Regions from separate parts of the Nonomuraea sp. B208 genome, predicted to be linked through region 2. Evidence: riboswitches for the same ligand, from Rfam matches in the RefSeq annotation. Region 2 holds a riboswitch; the other holds the start of a gene.

Region 1 (10,939 bases), on a different contig from region 2:
CCCAAACCCCTCCTGCCGGTGGTCAACCGTCCGATCATGGAGCACGTCCTGCGGCTGCTCAAGCGGCACGGCATCACCGAGACCGTGGTGACCGTGCAGTTCCTGGCGGCGCTGGTGCGCAACTACTTCGGCGACGGCGACGAGCTGGGCATGCACCTGGAGTACGCCACCGAGGACGTCCCTCTCGGCACCGCCGGCAGCGTCAAGAACGCCGCCGACCGCCTGCGCGACGACCGGTTCCTGGTGATCAGCGGAGACGCCCTCACGGATATCGATTTATCCGAAATGATCCGTTTTCATCGGGAAAATTCGGCACTTGTCACCATCGGGCTCAAGCGCGTCCCCAACCCCCTCGAATTCGGGATCATCATCGTCGACGAGGGCGGGCGCGTGCAGCGCTTCCTGGAGAAGCCCACCTGGGGCCAGGTCTTCTCCGACACCGTCAACACCGGCATCTACGTCATGGAGCCCGAGATCCTCGACGCCGTCGCCACCGGCGAGCCCGTCGACTGGTCGAGCGACGTCTTCCCCGCCCTGCTGGAGCAGGGCGCCGCCATCTACGGCTACGTCGCCGACGGCTACTGGGAGGACGTCGGCACCCACGACAGCTATCTCAAGGCCCACGCCGACGCCCTGTCCGGCCGGGTCGAGCTGGACCTCGGCGGCTTCGAGCTCTCGCCCGGCGTCTGGGTCGCCGAGTCGGCCTCGGTCGACCCCGACGCGGTGCTCAAGGGCCCGCTGCTCATCGGCGACTACGCCAAGGTCGAGGCGGGCGCCGAGCTGCGCGAGTACACCGTGCTCGGCAGCAACGTCGTGGTCCGCGAGGGCGCCTTCCTGCACCGCGCGATCGTCCACGACAACGTCTACCTGGGCCCCGGCGCCCACTTACGCGGCTGCGTGGTCGGCAAGAGCACCGACGTCATGACCGGCGCCCGCATCGAGGAGAACGCGGTCATCGGCGACGAGTGCGTCATCGAGTCCGAGGCGTACGTCTCCAGCGGCGTCAGGGTCTACCCGTTCAAGACCATCGAGGCCGGCGCGGTCGTCAACACCAGCGTCATCTGGGAGTCGCGCGGCCAGCGCAGCCTGTTCGGCCCCCGGGGCGTGAGCGGCCTGGTCAACGTCGAGATCACCGCCGAGCTGTGCGTCCGCCTGGCCAGCGCCTACGCCACCACCCTGAAGAAGGGCGAGTACGTCGTCACCGCCCGCGACTGCTCGCTCGCCGCCCGCGCGCTCAAGCGGGCGGTCAACGGCGCCCTCACCGCAGGGGCGATCAACGTCCTCGACCTGGAGGCGGCCCCGCTGCCGGTCGCCCGCTTCCACACCGGCAGGGAGGGCGCCGCCGGCGGCATCGCGCTGCGCACCACGCCCGGCGACCCGCAGAGCGTGGACATCGTCCTCATGGACGCCCGCGGCGCCGACCTGGCCCCCGGCGCGCAGCGCAAGCTGGAGCGGGTCTTCTCCCGCCAGGAGTTCCGCCGCGCCTTCCCCGGCGAGATCGCCGAGCTGACGCATCCTTCCCGGGCGATCGAGGACTACACCCACGAGCTGCTGCGCCACGTCGGCGTCGGCGACGTACGCGACATGAAGGTCGTCGTGGACTGCGCGGGCGGCACCTCCTCGCTGGTGCTGCCCACCCTGCTCGGCCGGGTCGGCGTGGACGTGCTCACCGTCAACGCCCGCCTCGACGACGTCTCGCCCACCGAGACGCTGGCCGAGCGCCGCCGCGACCTGCAACGGCTGTCGGAGCTGGTCAGCTCCTCGCGGGCGGCCTTCGGCGTGCGCTTCGACCCGGTCGGCGAGCGCATCGCCCTGGTGGACGAGATGGGCCAGCTCATCGACGAGGAACGCGCCCTGCTCGTCGTGCTCGACCTGGTCGCCGCCGAGCGCAGGGGCGGCCGGGTGGCGCTGCCGGTCACCACCACCCGGGTCGCCGAGCAGGTGTGCCGCTTCCACGGCGTGCAGGTGCAGTGGACCTCCACCTCGCTGGACGCCCTCACCGCGGCCGTCGCGGGCCCCGACATGATCTTCGCGGCGGACGGGCGGGGCGGGTTCGTGGTGCCGGAGTTCAGCCCGGCCATCGACGGGCTGGCCGCGTTCATGCGCCTGCTCGGGCTGGTCGCCCGCACCCGGCTCTCGCTCAGCCAGATCGACGCGAGGATTCCCGAGGTCAGGCTGCTGCGCAGGACGGTGCCGACGCCGTGGGCGGCCAAGGGCGCGGTCATGCGCTCGGTCATCGAGGCCGCCGAGGCCGAGCCCGCGGGCTACCGCGTGGACACCACCGACGGGGTGCGGGTGGCCCGCGACGACGGGAGCTGGGTGCTGGTGCTGCCCGCCGCCACCGAGCCCGTCACCGACCTGTGGGCCGAGGCGGCCGACATGGACGGCGCCCAGGCGCTCCTGGAGCGGTGGGCGCGGGTGGTGGAACAGGCCGCCGGCTGACCCGGCGGCCATGAATGTCACGGAGAGTGAGCGGTGCGTGAACGGTACGAAAGTGGCGGAAACCACGGTTGCCGGGTGCGCGCCGGCCGCCGCAAGATCGTAATGTAGAAACGCGCGGCGGCATGGACCACGGGGCGGAAGCGGCGGTAACTTTGTCTGCGTCCAAACCACCGTCCAGCGCCCCGAGTTGACCTTTGCCGCTGATCAGCGTATGTTGCGGCATTCGCAAACTTGAAGAAAGCGAAGCGAGGCGCGTCCTGAGCACCGTCGCCGCGTCTTCGCGGTAGGAGGCCGAGCCGATCGATGCCGAGCGTCTACTGCACGCAGTGCGGGCACGCCAACCCCGAGGATGCCCGTTTCTGTTCCCGCTGCGGGTCACCGCTGACCAGACACGAGGTCGCAGGGGACACCACTTCGACGATCTCCGTGGCGGGAATCGAGGCGTACGAGGCTGAGACAGGCGACATGCTCCTGCAGGAGCGGGCGCTGGTGGAGCAGCTCCCGCCCGGCACGGCGTTGCTCACGGTGACCAGGGGCCCCAACCAGGGCAGCCGCTTCCGGCTGGACAAGGAGCTCACCACGACCGGGCGCCACCCGGAGAGCGACATCTTCCTCGACGACATCACCGTCTCGCGCCGCCACGTGGAGTTCTACCGCCACCGCGGCGGCCAGTTCTCCGTCCGCGACGTGGGCAGCCTCAACGGCACCTACGTCAACCGCGAGCGGATCGAGGAGGTTCCACTGCACTCCGGCGACGAGGTGCAGATCGGCAAATTCCGGCTGGTCTTCCTCATGCGGGGCAACCACAGCGCATGACTTCCCAGGCGGCCCGCTCGCACATGAGCATCGGGGAGGTGCTCGCCCTGCTGCAGGGCGAGTTCCCCGATGTGACGATCTCCAAGATCAGGTTCTTGGAGGGCGAAGGGCTCATCGAGCCCGAGCGCAGCCCCTCCGGCTTTCGCAAGTTCACGCACCTGCACGTCGAGCAGCTCCGCTTCATCCTCACCGAGCAGCGCGACCACTACCTGCCGCTGCGGGTCATCAAGGACCGCATGGCCGAGAGCTTCGGCCGCCCCCGGGCGCTGCCCGACAAGCAGGAGGTCAGGCTCGGCCGCGCCGAGCTGCTGGAGGCCGCCGGCATCGACGAGGAGACCCTCGCCGAGTGCGAGGACTACGGCCTGCTGACCCCGGTCGCCCGCCGCTACGACGAGGAGGCGCTCAAGATCGCCCGCACCGTCGGCGCGCTGGCCCGCTTCGGTCTCGGCGCCCGGCACCTGCGCGCGGTCAAGGCCGCCGCCGAGCGCGAGTGCGGCCTGGTCGAGCAGAGCGTCGCGCCGGTGCTGAAACGCCGCGCCCCGGGCGCCATCGGCGAGGCCGAGGAGACCGCGCGGGAGCTGTCCAACCTCCTGCTCGACCTGCACGCGTCGTTGGTCCGCACAGGGGTACGTTCGGTCCTGGGGCGGTGAGGGGACCCCGGATGGTGGCCGGGGAGCAATCGGGGCCTTCCGGGTGTTACGTTGAAATGAAGTAGCCAGTCAGCAGAAGCGACGAACCAAGAGCTGTGCCGGGTCACCGGTCAGGAATACGGAGCAGCCCGTGTTGCAGATGGAGGTCGTGGGCGTAAGAGTCGAAATGCCCACAAATCAACCGATCGTCTTGCTCAAGGAGGCACACGGGGAGCGGTTCCTTCCTATCTGGATCGGCATGACCGAGGCGACGGCCATCGCCCTCGCCCAGGCGGAGGAGCCTCCGCCGCGGCCGCTCACCCACGACCTGTTCCGCGACGTGCTGAGCGCGCTGGGCGTCGGCCTGCGCGCGGTCAACATCGTCGCGCTGCGCGACGGCATCTTCTTCGCCGACCTGGTGTTCTCCAACGGCGTCGAGGTGAGCGCGCGCCCGTCCGACTCCATCGCGCTCGCCCTGCGCACCGGAGCGCGCATCTTCGCCAGTGAGGAGGTGGTCCAGGAGGCCGGCGTGGTCATCCCGGACGACCAGGAGGACGAGGTGGAGAAGTTCAGGGAGTTCCTTGACACGATCACTCCCGAGGACTTCGGCAGGGCGGGGTAGGTATTTCGGTGCATTTACGCTTCACGACGCGCCGAGCCGGATCGTTGACTGAGCATGGTGACGGTCCTACGGTGCAAGTGAAACCCGCGGTCGCCCTATATGAACCCCCAGATCGGGCCGCGGGATGAGAGAAAGCCGGAGGTCCGCGTGGCGGTCAGCAGCGGCGAGGGAAAGACGGCCGGCCAGGAAGATCCGGTGCGGCGCGAGGACGCGCGGCAGCGTGCCGGGGAGCAGGGGCTGCTCTTCGACGAGCGTCCGGCGGCACTGCCGGACGACATCGGTTACCGCGGGCCCACCGCCTGCGCGGCGGCCGGCATCACCTACAGGCAGCTCGACTACTGGGCGCGTACGGGCCTGGTGGAGCCGACCATCCGCGCCGCGCACGGCTCGGGCTCCCAGCGGCTCTACAGCTTCCGCGACATCCTGGTGCTCAAGGTCGTCAAGCGGCTCCTCGACACCGGGGTGTCGCTGCAGCAGATCCGCACGGCCGTGCAGCACCTGCGCAACCGCGGGGTCGCCGACCTCGCGCAGATCACGCTCATGAGCGACGGCGTCAGCGTCTACGAGTGCACCTCGGCCGACGAGGTGATAGACCTCCTCCAGGGCGGCCAGGGCGTGTTCGGCATCGCGCTCGGCCGGGTCTGGCGTGAGGTCGAGGGAAGCCTCGCGGAGCTGCCGGGGGAACGCGCGGCGGTCGAGGACAACGTCCCGGCCGACCACCCCGCTGACGAGCTCGCCCAGCGTCGCCGTGCCCGACGGCTAGGGTAGTAATTCGCCCGTAACGTCCGGAGTAGTACCCTAGGACGGGTAAGGCTGACGACCCCGTGCGGGAGAGTCCCCGGCACCGCTTGGTCCCGGGGCGCCGAAGGAGCAACCCTCCCCGGAATCTCTCAGGCAACCAGTACCGCTCGGGTGAGGCAACTCTGGAAAGCAGGCACGCCCGCCAGGCGCGCCTCACCGACGGTGCAAGCCTCCTCGTGAGGCGAAGCTCTCAGGTCGCGGTGACGCCCGCGCTGACAGAGGGGGAGATCCGGCATCCGCCCGCGCCCCGGCGCCGGTCTCCATAAGCCTCGGGAGGCACCGTCCATGACCGCCCTGTCAGAGTCCCTGCCGGCGTCCCCGCCGCCGTCCGCGCCGACGTCCCTGTCCGAGCCGCCGTTCTCCGGCCGCCACATCGGCCCGTCCGAGGCCGACCAGCAGCGCATGCTGGAGGCCGTCGGCTTCGAGTCCGTCGCCGACCTGGTGGCCGTGGCGGTTCCCGAGGCCATCCGGGCCAAGGACCGGCTCACGCTGCCCGCCGCCGTCAGCGAGAGCGAGGCGATCGCCGAGCTGCGCGCCCTGGCCGGCCGCAACCGGGTGCTCACCTCCATGATCGGCCTCGGTTACCACGACACGATCACGCCCGCGGTCATCCGCCGCAACCTGCTGGAGAACCCGGGCTGGTACACCGCGTACACGCCGTACCAGCCGGAGATCTCGCAGGGGCGGCTGGAGGCGCTGCTCAACTTCCAGACGGTCGTCTCCGACCTGACCGGCCTGCCCGTCGCCGGCGCGTCCCTGCTCGACGAGGCCACCGCGGCCGCCGAGGCCATGACCCTCGCCCGGCGCGCCGGCCGCTCCAAGAGCCACGTGTTCGTGGTCGACGCCGACGCCCTGCCGCAGACCAAGCGGGTGCTCGCCACCCGGGCCGAGCCGCTCGGCATCGAGCTCGTCGAGCACCCGCTCGACGGCGGTGAGCTGCCCGAGTGCTTCGGCGTGCTCGTCCAGTACCCGGGCGCCTCCGGGCGGCTGCGCGACTTCCGCGCCGTGGCCGCCGCCGCGCACGAGGCCGGGGCGCTCGTCGTGGCCGCCGCCGACCTGCTCGCGCTCACCCTCGTGGCCGCGCCTGGCGAGCTCGGCGCCGACATCGCGATCGGCTCCTCCCAGCGTTTCGGCGTGCCGTTCGGCTTCGGCGGGCCGCACGCCGCCTACATGTCCGTCCGCGAGGGCCTGCAGCGCCAGCTCCCCGGCCGCCTGGTCGGCGTGTCCGTGGACGCCGACGGCGACCCCGCCTACCGGCTCGCCCTGCAGACCCGCGAGCAGCACATCCGCCGCGAGAAGGCCACCAGCAACATCTGCACCGCGCAGGTGCTGCTGGCCGTCATCGCCGGCATGTACGCCGTCTACCACGGCCCCGAGGGCCTGCGCCGCATCGCGCTGCGCGCCCACCGGCACGCCGCCGCGCTCGCCGAGAGCCTGCGCGCGGGCGGGCTGGAGGTCGTGCACGAGGCGTTCTTCGACACCGTGCTCGTCCGGGTGCCCGGCCGGGCCTCCGAAGTGGTCGCCGCGGCCGCCGAGCGCGGCGTCAACCTGTGGCGGGCCGACGACGACCACGTCTCGGTCGCCTGCGACGAGAAGACCGGCACGGCCGAGCTGCGCGCCGTGCAGGCCGCGTTCGGCGTGCCCGAGCGGGACGCCGACGTCGAGGCCACCGCCGACGCGCTGCCCGCCGAGCTGCTGCGCGAGTCCGGCTACCTCACCCACCCGGTCTTCCACAGCCACCGCTCCGAGACCGCGATGCTGCGCTACCTGCGCCGGCTCCAGGACAAGGACATCGCGCTCGACCGGTCGATGATCCCGCTCGGCTCCTGCACGATGAAGCTCAACGCCAGCACCGAGATGGAGCCCATCACCTGGCCGGAGTTCGCGGGCGTGCACCCGTACGCGCCGGTCGAGCAGGCCGAGGGCTACCTGGAGCTGATCGGCACGCTGGAGCGCTGGCTCGCCGAGGTCACCGGCTACGACGCGGTCTCCCTGCAGCCCAACGCCGGCTCGCAGGGCGAGTTCGCCGGGCTGCTGGCCATCCGCGCCTACCACCGGGACAAGGGCCAGGAAGGCCGCGACGTCTGCCTCATCCCGTCCTCGGCGCACGGCACCAACGCCGCCAGCGCCGTCATGGCCGGCATGCGGGTCGTGGTCGTCGCCTGCGACGCCGACGGCAACGTGGACCTCGCCGACCTCGACGCCAAGATCGCCAAGCACCGCGACGCGCTCGCCGCGATCATGGTCACCTACCCGTCCACCCACGGCGTGTACGAGGAGAGCATCACCGAGGTCTGCGCCAAGGTGCACGAGGCCGGCGGCCAGGTCTACGTGGACGGCGCCAACCTCAACGCCCTGGTCGGGCTGGCCAAGCCGGGCGAGTTCGGGGCCGACGTGTCCCACCTCAACCTGCACAAGACCTTCTGCATCCCGCACGGCGGCGGCGGCCCCGGCGTCGGCCCCGTCGCGGTCCGCGGCCACCTGGCCACCTACCTGCCCGGCCACCCGCTGAAGGACGGCTCCCTGGTCGGGCCGGTCTCGGCCGCCCCGCACGGCTCGGCGGGCATCCTGCCGATCTCGTGGGCCTACATCAGGATGATGGGCGCCGACGGCCTCACCGCCGCCACCGAGCAGGCCATCCTGTCGGCCAACTACCTGGCCAGGCGGCTGGCGCCGCACTACCCGGTGCTGTACACCGGGCGCGGCGGGCTGGTCGCGCACGAGTGCATCGTCGACCTGCGGCAGATCACCAAGGAGACCGGCGTCACCGTGGACGACGTGGCCAAGCGCCTCATCGACTACGGCTTCCACGCGCCGACCATGTCGTTCCCGGTGGCCGGGACGCTCATGATCGAGCCCACCGAGAGCGAGGACCTCGGCGAGCTCGACCGGTTCGCCGACGCCATGATCGCCATCCGCGAGGAGATCGCCAAGGTGGCGTCGGGGGCGTACGACCCGGCCGACAACCCGCTGCGCAACGCCCCGCACACGGCCGAGTCGGTCACCGCCGACGAGTGGCCGCACCCCTACAGCCGCAGCGAGGCCGCCTACCCGGTGGCGTCGCTGCGCGAGAACAAGTACTGGGTGCCGGTGCGCCGCATCGACCAGGCCTACGGCGACCGCAACCTGGTCTGCTCGTGCCCTCCGCTGGAGGCGTACGAGGACTGAGCCGAGCGCGGGGCGGGGAACCAGTCCGGCATCGTCAAGTGAGCAGACATGATCGCCGGAAGTGGTTAGGCTTCGGTGCGACCCAGGCCAAGCGGCGCCGTAAGGAGCTCTCTTGACGTCATCGGAGCTGGAGACCCCGCCCCTCGACACCGCCCGCAGGCTCGCCGAGGGCGGCGACCTCGACGGCGCGGCGGCGATCCTGCGCCGGCTCGTCGCCGACCCCGACGAGCCCGACCGCGCGCAGGCCGCCGTCGGGCTCGCCGTGGTGCTGGAGGAGCGCGGCGACGTCGAGGCGGCCCGCGCGGCCGCCCGCACCGCGCTGGCCACCAACCACCCCGAGTACGCCGCCCAGGCCGCCTGCCACCTGGCGCAGGGCTTCGAACGCGAGGGGCGCACCGAGCAGGCCAGAGCCGCCTGGCAGGCCGTGCTGGGCGTCGGCACCCCCGCCTACCTGCCGCACGCCCACCTGGCGCTGGCCCGCCTGGCCGAGACCCTGGGCGAGGCCGAGAAGGAGCTGCGCGAGGCCACGTCCTCGGGCGCGGCGGCCGGCGACGAGCAGGTGGCGGCGCTGGCCGCGCGGGAGCTCGCCGACCTGCTGCTGGAGCACGGCGAGCCGGGGGCGGCCGCCGACGTGCTCATCGAGGCCCTGGGCATCGCCCCCGAGTCCGAGGTGCCGGGGCTGCGGGTGCGGCTCGGCATCGCGCACCTGGAGCTGGCCTGCGCCGAGTTCGCCGAGGCCGTGGAGAGCGGGGCCGACGTCCCGACCAGCGCCCTGGCCATCGAGCTGCTGGCCCGTACGCTGCCGCTGCGCGGGCGGACCGAGGACGCCGACCAGGTGTGGTCGTACGGGCTGGGGCACGCCGACGAGGCGCTGGCCACCGAGGTGCGCCTGCGCTACGAGCGCGGGTCCTGACCGGGGGTCAGCTGCGGCGCATGATGGCCGAGGCGGCGGCCACGTTGATGACGACGATGGCGATCCAGGCGATGGCGAGCCCCAGCAGGCCCGCCTGGCCGGCCGCGATCGCGGTCAGCGGGACGCCGATGCCGAGCGAGCCCAGCACGATCGGGGTCATCGCCGAGCCCGGGCTCTTGGCCTTGGGGCGGGGCCCGTACGCGGCCGGGTCGGCTCCCTGCGCGGCCAGCTCGGCCCGCACCCGGCCGGCGATCGTCGCGTCGAGGCGGTCCGCGAAGGACTCCACGAGCGCCTTCTCGTAGTCGGGGCCGAGGTCGCGGCGGGCGTCGAGCGTGGCCTGGAGGTCCTCACGGAGGGAACGTTCGTGGTACATGAGGACATCATGGTCCACGGGCGGCACGCCGTCATCAGCCCTGAGAGCCATCGCCGGCTCGTCCGAAGGTACGGTTCTGCCATGGAGATCACGACCCCGCGCGGGCCCGCGCGGGTGGACCTGGAGGAGCCGGCCGACCCGCGGCTGCTGCTCGTCCTCACCCACGGCTCGGCCGGGGGAGTGGACGCCCCCGACCTGCTGGCCGTGCGCGACGCCGCGCTCGCGGCGGGGTTCGGGGTGGCCAGGGTCACGCAGGCGTTCCGGCTGGCGGGGGCGCGGGCGCCCGGCTCGCCGGCCCGTCAGGACGAGGCGTGGGAGGCCGTGCTGACGGAGCTGAGGGCGCACCGGCCCGGCCTGCCCCTCGTGCAGGGCGGGCGGAGCAACGGGGCGCGGGTGGCCTGCCGTACGGCGGCGGCGGTGGGCGCGGCGGCGGTCGTGGCGCTGGCCTTCCCCCTGCACCCGCCGGGCCGGCCCGGCACGTCCAGGGCCGGGGAGCTGCGCGGGGCGGGGGTGGACGTGCTGGTCGTCAACGGCGACCGCGATCCGTTCGGCGTCCCCGACGCCGCGGACGCGGCGCGGCTGGTGGTGCTGCCCGGCGAGGGGCACGACCTCAAACGGGATCCCGCCCGGGTCGGCGGGATCGTGGCGGAGTGGCTGGGCCACTACGCGCTGACGCGGGAGCCCTCGTAGCCGGAGGGCTCAGACCCCCACCGGGCGGTGCGGCTCGATCGTGGCGCCGCTCGGCAGGAGCTCCCCGGTGTCCTCGAACAGGACCACGCCGTTGCAGAGCAGGCTCCACCCCTGCTCGGGATGGCAGGCGAGGGTGCGTGCCGCCTCGCGGTCGGGCGCCTCTGCATCCGGACAGGCCGGGACGTGCGGGCACATCGGCGTGCCTCCGATATCTCGTGGAATGCTCCCGTTGTGAGGGGCGGGAGCGGCTCGGGTTGTTCTCTTGGCAAGGGTGCGATGCCGTCACCGTGACGTGTGACCTTCGACACAGGGTGCCTTATGCAGGATAACGGGCCAAGCACGACACGCGCATCACGTTTGCAAACCCTTGAGAAGAGCGTCGAGTCCGCGCTCGAAGTCCGCATCGGCCCGTTCGTCCCGCCGTATCCATTCGTCGACCTCCGGGTCGGCCCAGCCGGACCGCTGGACCTCGACGGCCACGCTGC
Region 2 (10,939 bases):
CCGTTGGTGGGGGCGGTGACGATGCGGCCCCCGGCGGCGTTCTCCTCGTTGACCGCCAGCGCGAACAGCGTCACCCAGTCCATCGCCTGGAGCGGGTCCTTCTCCGGCGACTCGGCCTGGAGGCGGCGGTGGAGCTGGTTGGCGCGGCGCTTGACCTTGAGCCCGCCGGGCAGCACGCCCTCGCGGGAGATGCCTCTGCGCACGCACTCCTGCATGACCCGCCACAGGTTGAGCACGCCCGCGCGGATCTCCTCCTCGGTGCGGCCGAACGCCTTCTCGTTCTCCATCATCAGCGCGGAGATCGACAGGCCGGTGTTGGAGCAGTGCTTGAGCAGCTCCTCGCCCGTGGTGAACGGGTAGGGCAGCACGGTGTCGTCGGGCTTGATGCGGTCGGCGCCGGTGGCGTTCTCGTCCACGACGAAGCCGCCGCCGACCGAGAAGTAGACCTTCTCCCGCACGGTTCCGCCGTCCGCGTCGTAGGCGGTGAAGCGCATGCCGTTGGGGTGCTCGGGGAGGGAGATCTTGCGTTCGAAGACGAGGTCCTCGCCCACGACGAACGGGATCTCGCGGCGGCCGTAGAGATGGACGGTGCCGGAGGCGCGCATGGCGGCCAGGCGCTCGTCGACGGTGTCGACGTCCACCAGCTCCGGCTTCTCCCCGGACAGGCCCAGCAGGACGGCCTTGTCGCTGCCGTGGCCCTTGCCGGTCAGGCCGAGCGAGCCGTACAGGATGGCCTCGACGCGGGCCACCCGCTCCAGCAGGCCGTCCTCGTGCAGGCCCCGGGCGAACTTGTGCGCGGCCGCCATCGGGCCGCCCGTGTGCGAGCTGGAGGGCCCGATGCCGATCTTGAAGAGGTCGAAGACGCTGATCGCCATTGATGTGCGCCCTTCATGGGACGGAAGCCGGGGCCCGGGCGGGGCCCCGGCGGGGTAATCAGGACTCGCCGGAGGTGAGGGCGGTGTACTCCTCGGCAGAAAGCAGGTCCTCGGGCTCGCCCTCGATGCGTACCCGGAACATCCACCCTTCCCCGTAGGGGTCGCTGTTCACCAGGGCCGGGGTGTCGGCCACGTTCTGGTTGACCTCGACCACCTCGCCGCCCACGGGCGAGTAGATCTCGCTGACGGACTTGGTGGACTCCACCTCGCCGATCGAGTCGCCGGCCGCGACGCTCGCGCCGACCTCGGGGAGCTGCACGTAGACGACCTCACCCAGGGCCTCGACGGCGAAATCGGTGATGCCCACGGTGACGGTCAGGCCGTCGTCCAGCCCGGCCACCCACTCGTGTTCCTTGGTGTAGCTCAGCTCGTCAGGGATGTTGCTCACTTCTTCCTCCTGTAAAAGGGCAGCTCTACGAGGTCCACGGGTTCTTGGCTGCCCCGGATGTCCACTGCCAGGCCTTCACTCGCGCCGGTGTCGACGTAGGCCATCGCGATGGGCTTGCCCAGGGTGTGGGAAGGCGCGCCGCTGGTGACCTCGCCGACGACGGCGCCGTCCTGCGTCACCGGGTAGCCGTGCCGCGGCACCCGGCGGCCCCGCGCGACCAGGCCGACGAGGCGGCGTCCTGGCTGGTCGTCCTTGACCGCCTCCAGCGCCGCTCGTCCGACGAAATCGCCGGGCTTGTCGAATTTCACCACTCTGCCCAGTCCCGCATCGAACGGGGTCAGCTCCGCGCCGAGCTCGTTGCCGTACAGCGGCATGCCGGCCTCCAGCCGGAGCGTGTCGCGGGCGGACAGGCCCGCGGGCGCGAGCCCGTACGGCTCCCCGGCGGCGGTGAGCGCGTTCCAGAGCGGCACGGCGTCCTGGTTGGCGACGAAGAGCTCGAAGCCGTCCTCGCCGGTGTAGCCGGTGCGGGCGATCAGCGCCTCGCGGCCGCCGACCAGGCCGGGCAGGCCGGCGTAGTACTTGAGCCCGGCGAGGTCGGCGTCGGTCAGCGTGGCCAGGATCTCCTGCGCGCGGGGGCCCTGGACGGCGATGAGCGCGTAGCGGTCGGAGCGGTCCTCGACCGCCGCGTCGTACGCCTTGGCCCGCTCCTGGAGCTCCTGGGCGACCTTCTGGTAGTTCGAGGCGTTGGCGACGACCATGAACTCCTCGTCACCGAGCCGGTAGACGATGAGGTCGTCGAGCACCCCGCCCCGCTCGTCGACGATCATGGTGTACCTGGCCCGGCCGGTCGCGAGCGCGGACAGGTGGCCGACCAGCGCGTAGTCCAGCGCCTGGGCGGCCTGCGGGCCGGTCACGAAGATCTCGCCCATGTGGGAGAGGTCGAACAGCCCGGCCGCCTCGCGCACGGCCTGGTGCTCGGCGGACTCTCTGCCGTACCGGAGGGGCATGAGCCAGCCGGCGAAGTCGGTGAGGGTGGCGCCCAGGCTCTCGTGGACGTCGCGTAGCGGTGTCGGTCGGGACATGTGTCGCACCTCAGGACAGGAGTGGATGCCAGCATCCTCCCCCTCTGTCATCGATGCCTGAGAGCTTCGCCCGATTTTTGCCGGACTTTCACCTTCGGCGAGGCCAAGAGCCTGCTTTCCAGAGGCCACCTCGTCCGTGCGGTCCTTTGCCTTGAGAGGTTCGCGGGGAGGGCTTGCTCCTTCAGGGACCCTGACCGGCTGTCAGAGTGCTCTCCCGCACGGTTTCGACGGTGATGTCCGCCAGCCTAGTGGGGGTACGGGGCATTTGTCGCCTACAGGTCTCAGCAGGCCGCGACCAGCGCCTCGAACAGCGCGCCGTCCTCGGCCTCCTCCGGATGCCACTGCACGGCCATCGCGAACGCCGCCCCCTCCAGCTCCACCGCCTCGACCGTGCCGTCCTCGGCGGTCGCGGTCACGGTCAGGCCGGGGGCGAGCCGGTCCACGGCCTGGTGGTGGTAGTGCGAGACCGTCACCGGCTCCGTGCCGAGCGCCTTGGCCAGGCGGCTGCCGGGCACCGGCGTCACCGGCAGGTGGCCGAACACGCCCGGCCCCGGCGCGTGCCCCGTGTGCCCCGCCACGTCCGGCAGGTGCTGGTGGAGGGTGCCGCCGAGGGCCACGTTGAGCACCTGGAGGCCACGGCAGACCCCCAGGTACGGCAGCCCGGCGTCCAGCGCCCCCGCCAGCAGCGCGAACTCCGCCTCGTCGCGGAAGGCGCGGACGTAGCCGGTGCGCTCGTGCGGCCGGGCGCCGTACCTGGCCGGGTCGATGTCGCCGCCGCCGGCCAGGACGAGCCCGTCGAGACCGCGCAGCGCCCCGGCGGGCTCGCCGGCCGGCGGCAGCACGACGGGCTGGCCGCCGGCCCGCACGACCTGCTCGACGTACAGGTACGGCAGCAGCGCCACGGTCACGTCCGTCCAGACCGTGAACGTGGCGGGCTCCACGTAGGAGGTGATCCCGATCAACGGGCGACGCACGACGGACCCCCTAGAGCGGCGTCACGTAGGCGCCGCTGATGCCGCCGTCCACCAGGAACTGGCTGGCCGTGATGAAGGAGGAGTCGTCGCTGGCCAGGAAGGCGACGGCCGCCGCGATCTCCGACGCCTCGGCGAAGCGGCCGAGCGGCACGTGCACCAGCCGCCGCTGCGCCCGCTCCGGGTCCTTGGCGAACAGCTCCTGGAGCAGCGGCGTGTTCACCGGTCCGGGGCAGAGCGCGTTGACCCTGATGCCCTCGCGGGCGAACTGCACGCCGAGCTCCCGCGACATCGCCAGCACCCCGCCCTTGGAGGCGGTGTAGGAGATCTGCGAGGTCGCCGAGCCCATGACGGCCACGAACGACGCGGTGTTGATGATCGAGCCCTTGCCCTGCCGCCGCATGTACGGGATCGCGTGCTTGCAGCACAGGTAGACGCTGGTGAGGTTGACCTCCTGGACCCGGCGCCAGGCGTCGAGCCCGGTCTCCAGGATGGAGTCGTCGTCGGGCGGCGAGATGCCGGCGTTGTTGAAGGCGACGTCCACACTGCCGTAGGTCTCGTGCGCCGTGGCGAACACCCGCTCGACGTCGTCCTCGCGGGTCACGTCCGCCTCGACGAACAGGCCGCCGACCTCGTCCGCGGCCTTGGCGCCCGCCGCCGCGTCGATGTCCACGCAGACGACCCGCGCCCCCTCCTCGGCGAACCTGCGGGCCGTGGCGAGCCCGATGCCGCTGCCCGCGCCGGTGATGACGGCGACCCGATCCTGCAACCGCTGCACTTGCTCACTCCCAGGAGATGAAGACGTTCTTGGTCTCGGTGAACGCCGCGAGGGCGTCCGGGCCGAGCTCCCGGCCGAGGCCGGACTGCTTGAAACCGCCGAACGGGGTCCAGTAGCGGACCGACGAGTTCGAGTTGACCGACAGCGCGCCCGACTCGACAGCGCGCGCCACGCGCAGCGCCCGCCCGACGTCGCGCGTCCAGATCGAGCCGCTCAGCCCGTACGGCGTGTCGTTGGCGACGCGGATCGCGTCGGCCTCGTCCGTGAAGCGGGCCACCGACACGACGGGACCGAAGATCTCCTCGGTGAACGCGGGATCGGTCACCTCCGGGGTCAGCACGGTGGCGGGGAACCAGTAGCCCTTGCCCGCCGGGCACTCGCCCTGGAGCCAGGGGTCGGAGACGAACCCGCGGACCCGTTCCCGGTGCTCGGCGCTGATCAGCGGGCCCATCTCGGTGGCCTCGTCGAGCGGGTCGCCGACCCGGACGGCGCGTACGGCGGGGGCGAGCAGCGCCATGAACTCGTCGTACACCTCGGCCTGCACCAGCAGCCGGGAGCGGGCGCAGCAGTCCTGGCCGGCGTTGTCGAACACCGCGTACGGCGCCGCCGCGGCCGCCTTGGCGAGGTCGGCGTCGGCGAAGACGATGTTCGCCGACTTGCCGCCCAGCTCCAGCGTCACCCGCTTGACCTGGGCCGCCGCCTTGGCCGCGATCTCCTTGCCGACCTCGGTCGAGCCGGTGAACACGATCTTGGCGACGTGCGGGTGCTCCACCAGCCGGGCCCCCGCGACCTCCCCTGCCCCAGGCAGCACCTGGAGCACCCCCTCGGGGAGGCCCGCCGCCAGGGCCAGCTCGGCCAGCCGCAGCGCGGTCAGCGGGGTCTGCTCCGCGGGCTTGACGACGACGGTGTTGCCCGCGGCCAGCGCGGGGGCCACGCCCCACGACAGGATGAGCATGGGGAAGTTCCACGGCACGATCACGCCCACCACGCCCAGCGGCTCCTGGAAGGTGACGTCCACGCCGCCGGGCACCGGGATCTGCTTGCCGTGGTTGCGCTCGGGCGCGGCGGCGTAGAAGTGCAGCACGTCGCGGACCGCGCCGGCCTCCCAGCGGGCGTTGCCGATGGTGTGCCCGGCGTTGTCCACCTCCAGCCTGGCCAGCTCCTCGGCGTGCTCGCCCACCAGGTCGGCGAAGCGCCGCAGCAGCCGCGCCCGGTCGCCGGGTGCCACCGCGCGCCAGGACGGGTACGCCTTCCTGGCACGCTCCACGGCCCGGTCGACCTCGGCCGCGTCGGCGAACTCGACGTCGGTGATGACGTCCTCCGTCGCCGGATTGACGATCTTCATGCTCACATCCGTTCGAAACCGCGGAACAGCTCCCAGTCGGTCACCGCCGCGTCGTAGGCGGCCAGCTCCACCCGCGCGTTGTTCGCGTAGTGCCCGACCACGTCCTCGCCGAACGCCTCACGCGCCGGCTTCGACCCCTCGAACAGGGCCAGCGCGTCGCGCAGCGTCGCCGGCACGGTGTCGGCGCCGGAGTCGTAGGCGTTGCCCGCGTACGGGTCCTCCAGCGCCAGCTCGCCGTCGATGCCGTGCAGCCCGGCCGCGACCAGCGCGGCGACCGCGAGGTACGGGTTGACGTCGCCGCCCGGCACCCGGTTCTCGATGCGCAGCGAGAGCCCGTGGCCGACCAGGCGCAGCGCGCAGGTCCGGTTGTCCAGGCCCCACTTGACGGCCGTCGGCGCGAAGCTGCCGGGGACGAAGCGCTTGTAGGAGTTGACGTTGGGGGCGAGCAGGAGGGTCAGCTCGCGCAGGCAGGCGAGCTGGCCGGCGATGAAGCGGGCGCCGAGCCGCGACAGGCCGTGCGGCCCCTCGCCGGCCATCACCGGCTCGCCGCTCGTGGAGCGGAGCGAGATGTGGATGTGGCAGGAGTTGCCCTCGCGCTGGTTCGGCTTGGCCATGAAGGTGATCGCCCGGCCCTCCTGGGCGGCGATCTCCTTGGCGCCGTTCTTGTAGATCGCGTGGTTGTCGCAGGTCCTGAGCGCCTCGTCGTAGCGGAAGGCGATCTCGTGCTGGCCCAGGTTGCACTCGCCCTTGGCGGACTCGACGTACATGCCGGCGCCCTCCATGTCGCGCCTGATGCGGCGCAGCAGGGGCTCGACGCGGGCGGTGCCGAGGAGCGAGTAGTCCACGTTGTAGAGGTTGGCGGGGGTGAGGTCGCGGTAGGCGCGTTTCCAGGCGTCCTCGTAGGAGTGGTCGTAGACGACGAACTCCAGCTCGGTCCCGACGTAGGCGACCAGGTCCCGCTCGGCCAGGCGGGCGAGCTGGCGGCGCAGGATCTGGCGGGGCGAGGCGGTCACGTCGCCGCCGTCCTCCCAGGCCAGGTCCGCCATCAGCATCGCGGTCCCCTCCTGCCAGGGCACCCGGCGCAGGGTCGCGAGGTCCGGCTTCATGACGAAGTCGCCGTAGCCCCGGTCCCAGGACGACATGGCGTAGCCGGAGACCGTGTTCATGTCGACGTCCACGGCGAGCAGGTAGTTGCAGCCCTCGGAGCCGTGGTGCAGCACCTCGTCCAGGAAGTAACGCGCCGAGAGCCGCTTGCCCTGCAACCTGCCCTGCATGTCGGCGATGGCGAGGAGCACCGTGTCGATCCGGCCCGCGCTCACCTCGTCGCGCAGCTCGTCCACGCTCAGGAAGCCTTCGTGCACGTTCAGGTCGCTCCGATCTGGCCTGAGGCGCTTTCCCGTTGATTGGGCTAGTCTCAGACCATTGATGTGCATGGTGGATCGTCTGTCAAGACCCGAGGACATGTTGGACGAGTCGGCGCGACTGATGACGGTGCTGCGCCCGGTCCGGGCCGGCAACGCCTTCGAGGAGACCGTGGAACGGCTGCTCCAGGCCATCAAGCTGGGCGTGGTGCCGCCGGGCGGCAAGCTGCCCCCGGAGCGCGAGCTCGCCGTGCGGCTCGGCATCAGCCGGGTCACCCTGCGTGAGGCGATCCGCGCCCTGTCCGACGCCGGCTACCTCGACGTGCGCAGGGGCCGCTACGGCGGCGCGTTCGTCACCTACGAGCCGCCCGCCCCCGACGCCCGCGAGCTGCGCCAGGCCGTCGCCGAGATGGGCCACGACGACCTCGCCGACGCCCTGACCTTCCGCCTGGCCGTCGAGTGCGGCGCCGCCCAGGTGCTGGCCGGCATGGAGCTCGCCGGCGAGCGGCGCGCCCTGCTCCTGCGCCGGCTCGCCGAGCTCAACGAGGCGTCACTGGAGGACTACCGCCGCCTCGACACGGCCTTCCACCTGTCCATCGCCGAGCTGACCGGCTCTGCGCTGCTCGCCACGGCCTGCGCCGACGCCCGCTCCCGCGTCAGCGACCTGCTCAACGCCATCCCGATGCTCCAGGTCAACCTGGACCACGCCGCCGTCCAGCACCGGGCCATCGTGGACGCCATCCTCGCGGGCGACCCCGACGCGGCCCGCCGCGCCATGACCGAGCACCTGGAGGGCACGGCCGCGTTGCTGCGGGCGTTCCTGGCATGACGGAAGACGCGTCACGGTAGGGGCGATCGCCTCGTACCATCGTTTTAAGGTTATGGGGGATTGGTTTCAGCACACCATCGTCGCCACGGGACGGCTCTCGCTGTTCTGTTTCTTCGTCATGCTCATCGTGGCGTTCATCGCGACCCGCATCAACGTCCGGCTGATCAGGGCCAAGGTCGGCTGGTTCCGTGACGTCAACGTGGGCGAGATGCACATCCACCACGTCGTCTTCGGCGTCGTGCTGATGCTCGTCGGCGGCGTCACGCAGATCGTCCTCGCGCCCACCTCGCAGGTCGGGCACGCGGTGGCGGCGGGCGTCTTCGGGGTCGGCTCGGCGCTGGTCCTGGACGAGTTCGCGCTGATCCTGCACCTGCACGACGTGTACTGGGAGGAGGAGGGGCGGACCTCGGTGGACGCGGTCTTCATCGCGGTCGCCGTCACCGGCCTGCTGCTCATCGGGCTCCGGCCGCTCACCTGGGACTACGGGACGCCTCTCGTCAACCCGGCCGTGCTCATCGTGGGCAACCTGGTGCTGGCCGTGATCACCCTGCTCAAGGGGAAGATCTGGACCGGCATGGCCGGGCTGTTCGTGCCGCCCATGCTGCTGGTGGGCGCGATCCGGCTGGCCCGGCCGGGGTCGCCGTGGGCGCGCTGGGTCTTCGCCCGGCGCTCGCCGCGCAAGATGGCGCGGGCCCTGCGCAGGGAGGAGAAGTGGCGGCGGCCGGCGATCCGGGCCAAGATCGCCTTCCAGGAGTTCCTGTCCGGGCGGCACGACCTGCCGTCCACGCGACGCGCACGCCGGCGCACGTGAACGCGGACGAGATCGGGCTCGCGGTGCGGGCGCTGCACGAGCGCGGCCACGCGGGCGACCTCGTCGAGGTCGCCGCCGCACGCCCCCTCTGCTCCTTCCGCGAGCTCGAAAGCCTCGGCAGGCGGCACCTCGAATCCTTCTCCGTGCACGAGCTGGCCGACCGGCTGGAGTTCGCCGAGCTCATCGCCGACGAGGAGTTCGAGGCGTACGGGCTGGACGAGGAGGGCGTGCGGGCGGTCCGGCGCTTCGCCAGGGAGTGGCTGGAGGACATCAAGCTGCGCCGGGCCGACGACGGCGACGTGGACTACGACGCCGAGGACGTCCCCGGCGTCGACTGATCCACCGGGGTGAGCAGGGGCCGCTTGGCGGTGCGGCCGTCGCCCGAGGAACGGCCGCGCAGGCGGCGGCCGAGCCACGGCCCCGCGAACGCGCCCAGCCAGCGGGCCTGCTCCGCCGCCGTCCGCCAGGCCGGCGCCGCCGGCAGGAGCGGGAACGGGTCCATCCACGTGCCGTCGCTGCCCGGCAGCTCCAGGGCGTGGGCCACGGAGGCGGCGATGCGGGCGTGCCCCTCCGGGCTGGCGTGCAGCCGGTCGGGGCTCCACATCCGGGCGTCCTCGACGAACCGCATCCCGAAGGTGTCCACCAGCGTCACCCCGTGCCGGGCGGCGGCGTCCCTGATCCGCGCGTTCAGCGCGAGGACGCGCGGCAGCAGCGGACGGGCCAGCGGCATGATCGCGCCGATGTCGGGGAAGGTCACGCTGACCACCCGGGCCCCGGCGGCGGTCAGGGCCGCGAACATCTCCTCCAGCGCCTGCGCCACCCGCGCGGGGTCGAAGCCCGGCCGGATGATGTCGTTCATGCCGGCCATGACCGTGGCCAGGTCGGGCCGCAGCGCGAGGGCGGCCGGCAACTGCTCGTCGCGGATCTGGCCGGCCAGCCTGCCCCGGACGGCGAGGTTGGCGTAGCGCAGCTCCGGGTTCGCGCCGGCCAGGACCTCGGCCAGGCGGTCGGCCCAGCCGCGGTGGCCGCGCAGGTCGTCGCCGTCGCCGAGCCCCTCGGTCTGGCTGTCGCCGAGGGCGACGTAACGGGCGTACATCAGGGCTGCTCCTTCCTGACGCGGGCGGCGCGCTCCTCCAGCGCGCGGGCGGTGTCGAGACACCAGTCGCGGATCTCCCGCTCCAGCCTGCAGCCCGCCAGGCACGACAGGTAGGGCCCGACGCGCTCACCCTCGCGCAGGAACGTCTCCTCGTCCAGGTCGCCGCGGAAATGCAGCAGCGTGCGCTCGAACAGGGCCAGCTTGGCGGCGGCCGCCGCGGCCCGCTCGCGGAGCTGGGCGATGACGGGGGCGGGGTCGAGGGCGTCCACGGCGTGCACCCGCACCACCAGGTCGTCGCGGAGCAGCAGCGGCTTGGGCGGGGCGGCGGCGAAGGCGGCCAGCTCGTCGAGGCCTGCGCCGGTGACGCTGAACACCCGCTTGTTGGGGCGGCCCCGCTGGACGACCTCGCGGCCCGCCACCAGGCCGTCGGCCTCCAGCTTGGCCAGCTCGGCGTAGAGCTGCTGGGGGGAGGCGTACCAGAAGTCGGCGACGCCGACGTCGAAGATCTTGGTGAGCTGGTAGCCGCTGTGCTCGCCGCTGAGGAGGGCGGCGAGGACGGCATGGCGGAGGGCCATCGTCACTCATGCCCATGAGTAGTCATGGGCATGACTATAGGCAGGGCGGGCGCGTGACGCTAGGGCAGGGCGGGGACGGCGGGCGGGTCGTTGGTCCAGCCGACCTTCACCAGGGTCTCGGTGTGCTCCTTGCCCGGGACCTGCTTGCCGTCGTTCAGTGCCTTCTGCTCCCGCGACAGCAGCAGCATCGTGCCGGTGTCCACGATCAGCCTGGTCCTGGCCGAGGACTTGGTCTTCTTGTCCGCCCTGTCGATCAGGACCACGGCGCCGGATCTGCCCAGCGTGTCCTTCGCGAGGCCGTCCGCGCGGACGCCCGGCATCGTCAGCAGCGCCTGGTAGGCGGCGGCGCGGACCTCCTTCGTGACGGGAAGGGAGTGCAGGAGGTACGGCAGGGTCCCCGCGACCCAGCCGTCGAGGGCGTAGTCCGGCACGCGGCTGGCCTGGCCCGCCCTTCTGAGCCAGTCCTTCAGAACTGCCGGGTCCGCGGGCAGGCGCTGGACCTCGTCGTACGTCAGGTGCTGCCCCCCGAGGAAGAAGTAGTTCTGATCCCGTACGGGGCCCGTGCTGCCCTTGGCGGGCGCGGCGGACAGCTTCACGGTCTTGCCGTCGATCGACTCGCTCCACTTGGACGGGGAGCCGTCACGCTGCCACGCCTTACGGTCCGCCGCGCTCTTCGGCAGCGCCCCGAGCTCCCGGTACCCGTACCACGTTCTGCCGTCGGGCGCCTGCCAGGTCTCCGAGACCCGCCGCTGGACCAGCGCGTAGGAA

Evidence for each region. A riboswitch is a leader RNA that binds a small molecule or an ion and turns the genes downstream of it on or off. The one in region 2 is predicted to bind glycine.
Region 1: it holds a riboswitch for glycine, as region 2 does, so the genes downstream of both, gcvP (aminomethyl-transferring glycine dehydrogenase) here and gcvT (glycine cleavage system aminomethyltransferase GcvT) in region 2, are expected to answer to the same signal.

What each region holds. Positions count from the first base shown of each region.
Region 1 is NZ_BAAJOU010000019.1:198,631-209,569, forward strand. Features, by position in the region: gene AC27IY_RS14810 (sugar phosphate nucleotidyltransferase) at 1-2,442, shown strand, start outside; gene AC27IY_RS14815 (double zinc ribbon and FHA domain-containing protein) at 2,746-3,258, shown strand; gene ftsR (transcriptional regulator FtsR) at 3,255-3,908, shown strand; gene AC27IY_RS14825 (bifunctional nuclease family protein) at 4,039-4,509, shown strand; gene AC27IY_RS14830 (MerR family transcriptional regulator) at 4,657-5,277, shown strand; glycine riboswitch at 5,327-5,426, shown strand; gene gcvP (aminomethyl-transferring glycine dehydrogenase) at 5,596-8,478, shown strand; gene AC27IY_RS14840 (tetratricopeptide repeat protein) at 8,591-9,391, shown strand; gene AC27IY_RS14845 (hypothetical protein) at 9,399-9,764, opposite strand; gene AC27IY_RS14850 (alpha/beta hydrolase family protein) at 9,846-10,454, shown strand; gene AC27IY_RS14855 (DUF5999 family protein) at 10,464-10,649, opposite strand; gene AC27IY_RS14860 (TetR/AcrR family transcriptional regulator C-terminal domain-containing protein) at 10,806-10,939, opposite strand, start outside.
Region 2 is NZ_BAAJOU010000020.1:238,923-249,861, reverse strand. Features, by position in the region: gene AC27IY_RS16330 (L-serine ammonia-lyase) at 1-875, opposite strand, end outside; gene gcvH (glycine cleavage system protein GcvH) at 934-1,323, opposite strand; gene gcvT (glycine cleavage system aminomethyltransferase GcvT) at 1,320-2,405, opposite strand; glycine riboswitch at 2,440-2,534, opposite strand; glycine riboswitch at 2,535-2,632, opposite strand; gene AC27IY_RS16315 (gamma-glutamyl-gamma-aminobutyrate hydrolase family protein) at 2,687-3,379, opposite strand; gene AC27IY_RS16310 (3-oxoacyl-ACP reductase) at 3,390-4,154, opposite strand; gene AC27IY_RS16305 (aldehyde dehydrogenase family protein) at 4,159-5,499, opposite strand; gene AC27IY_RS16300 (glutamine synthetase family protein) at 5,502-6,860, opposite strand; gene AC27IY_RS16295 (FadR/GntR family transcriptional regulator) at 6,931-7,689, shown strand; gene AC27IY_RS16290 (hypothetical protein) at 7,742-8,500, shown strand; gene AC27IY_RS16285 (hypothetical protein) at 8,497-8,838, shown strand; gene AC27IY_RS16280 (SGNH/GDSL hydrolase family protein) at 8,805-9,596, opposite strand; gene AC27IY_RS16275 (PadR family transcriptional regulator) at 9,596-10,171, opposite strand; gene AC27IY_RS16270 (hypothetical protein) at 10,231-10,939, opposite strand, start outside.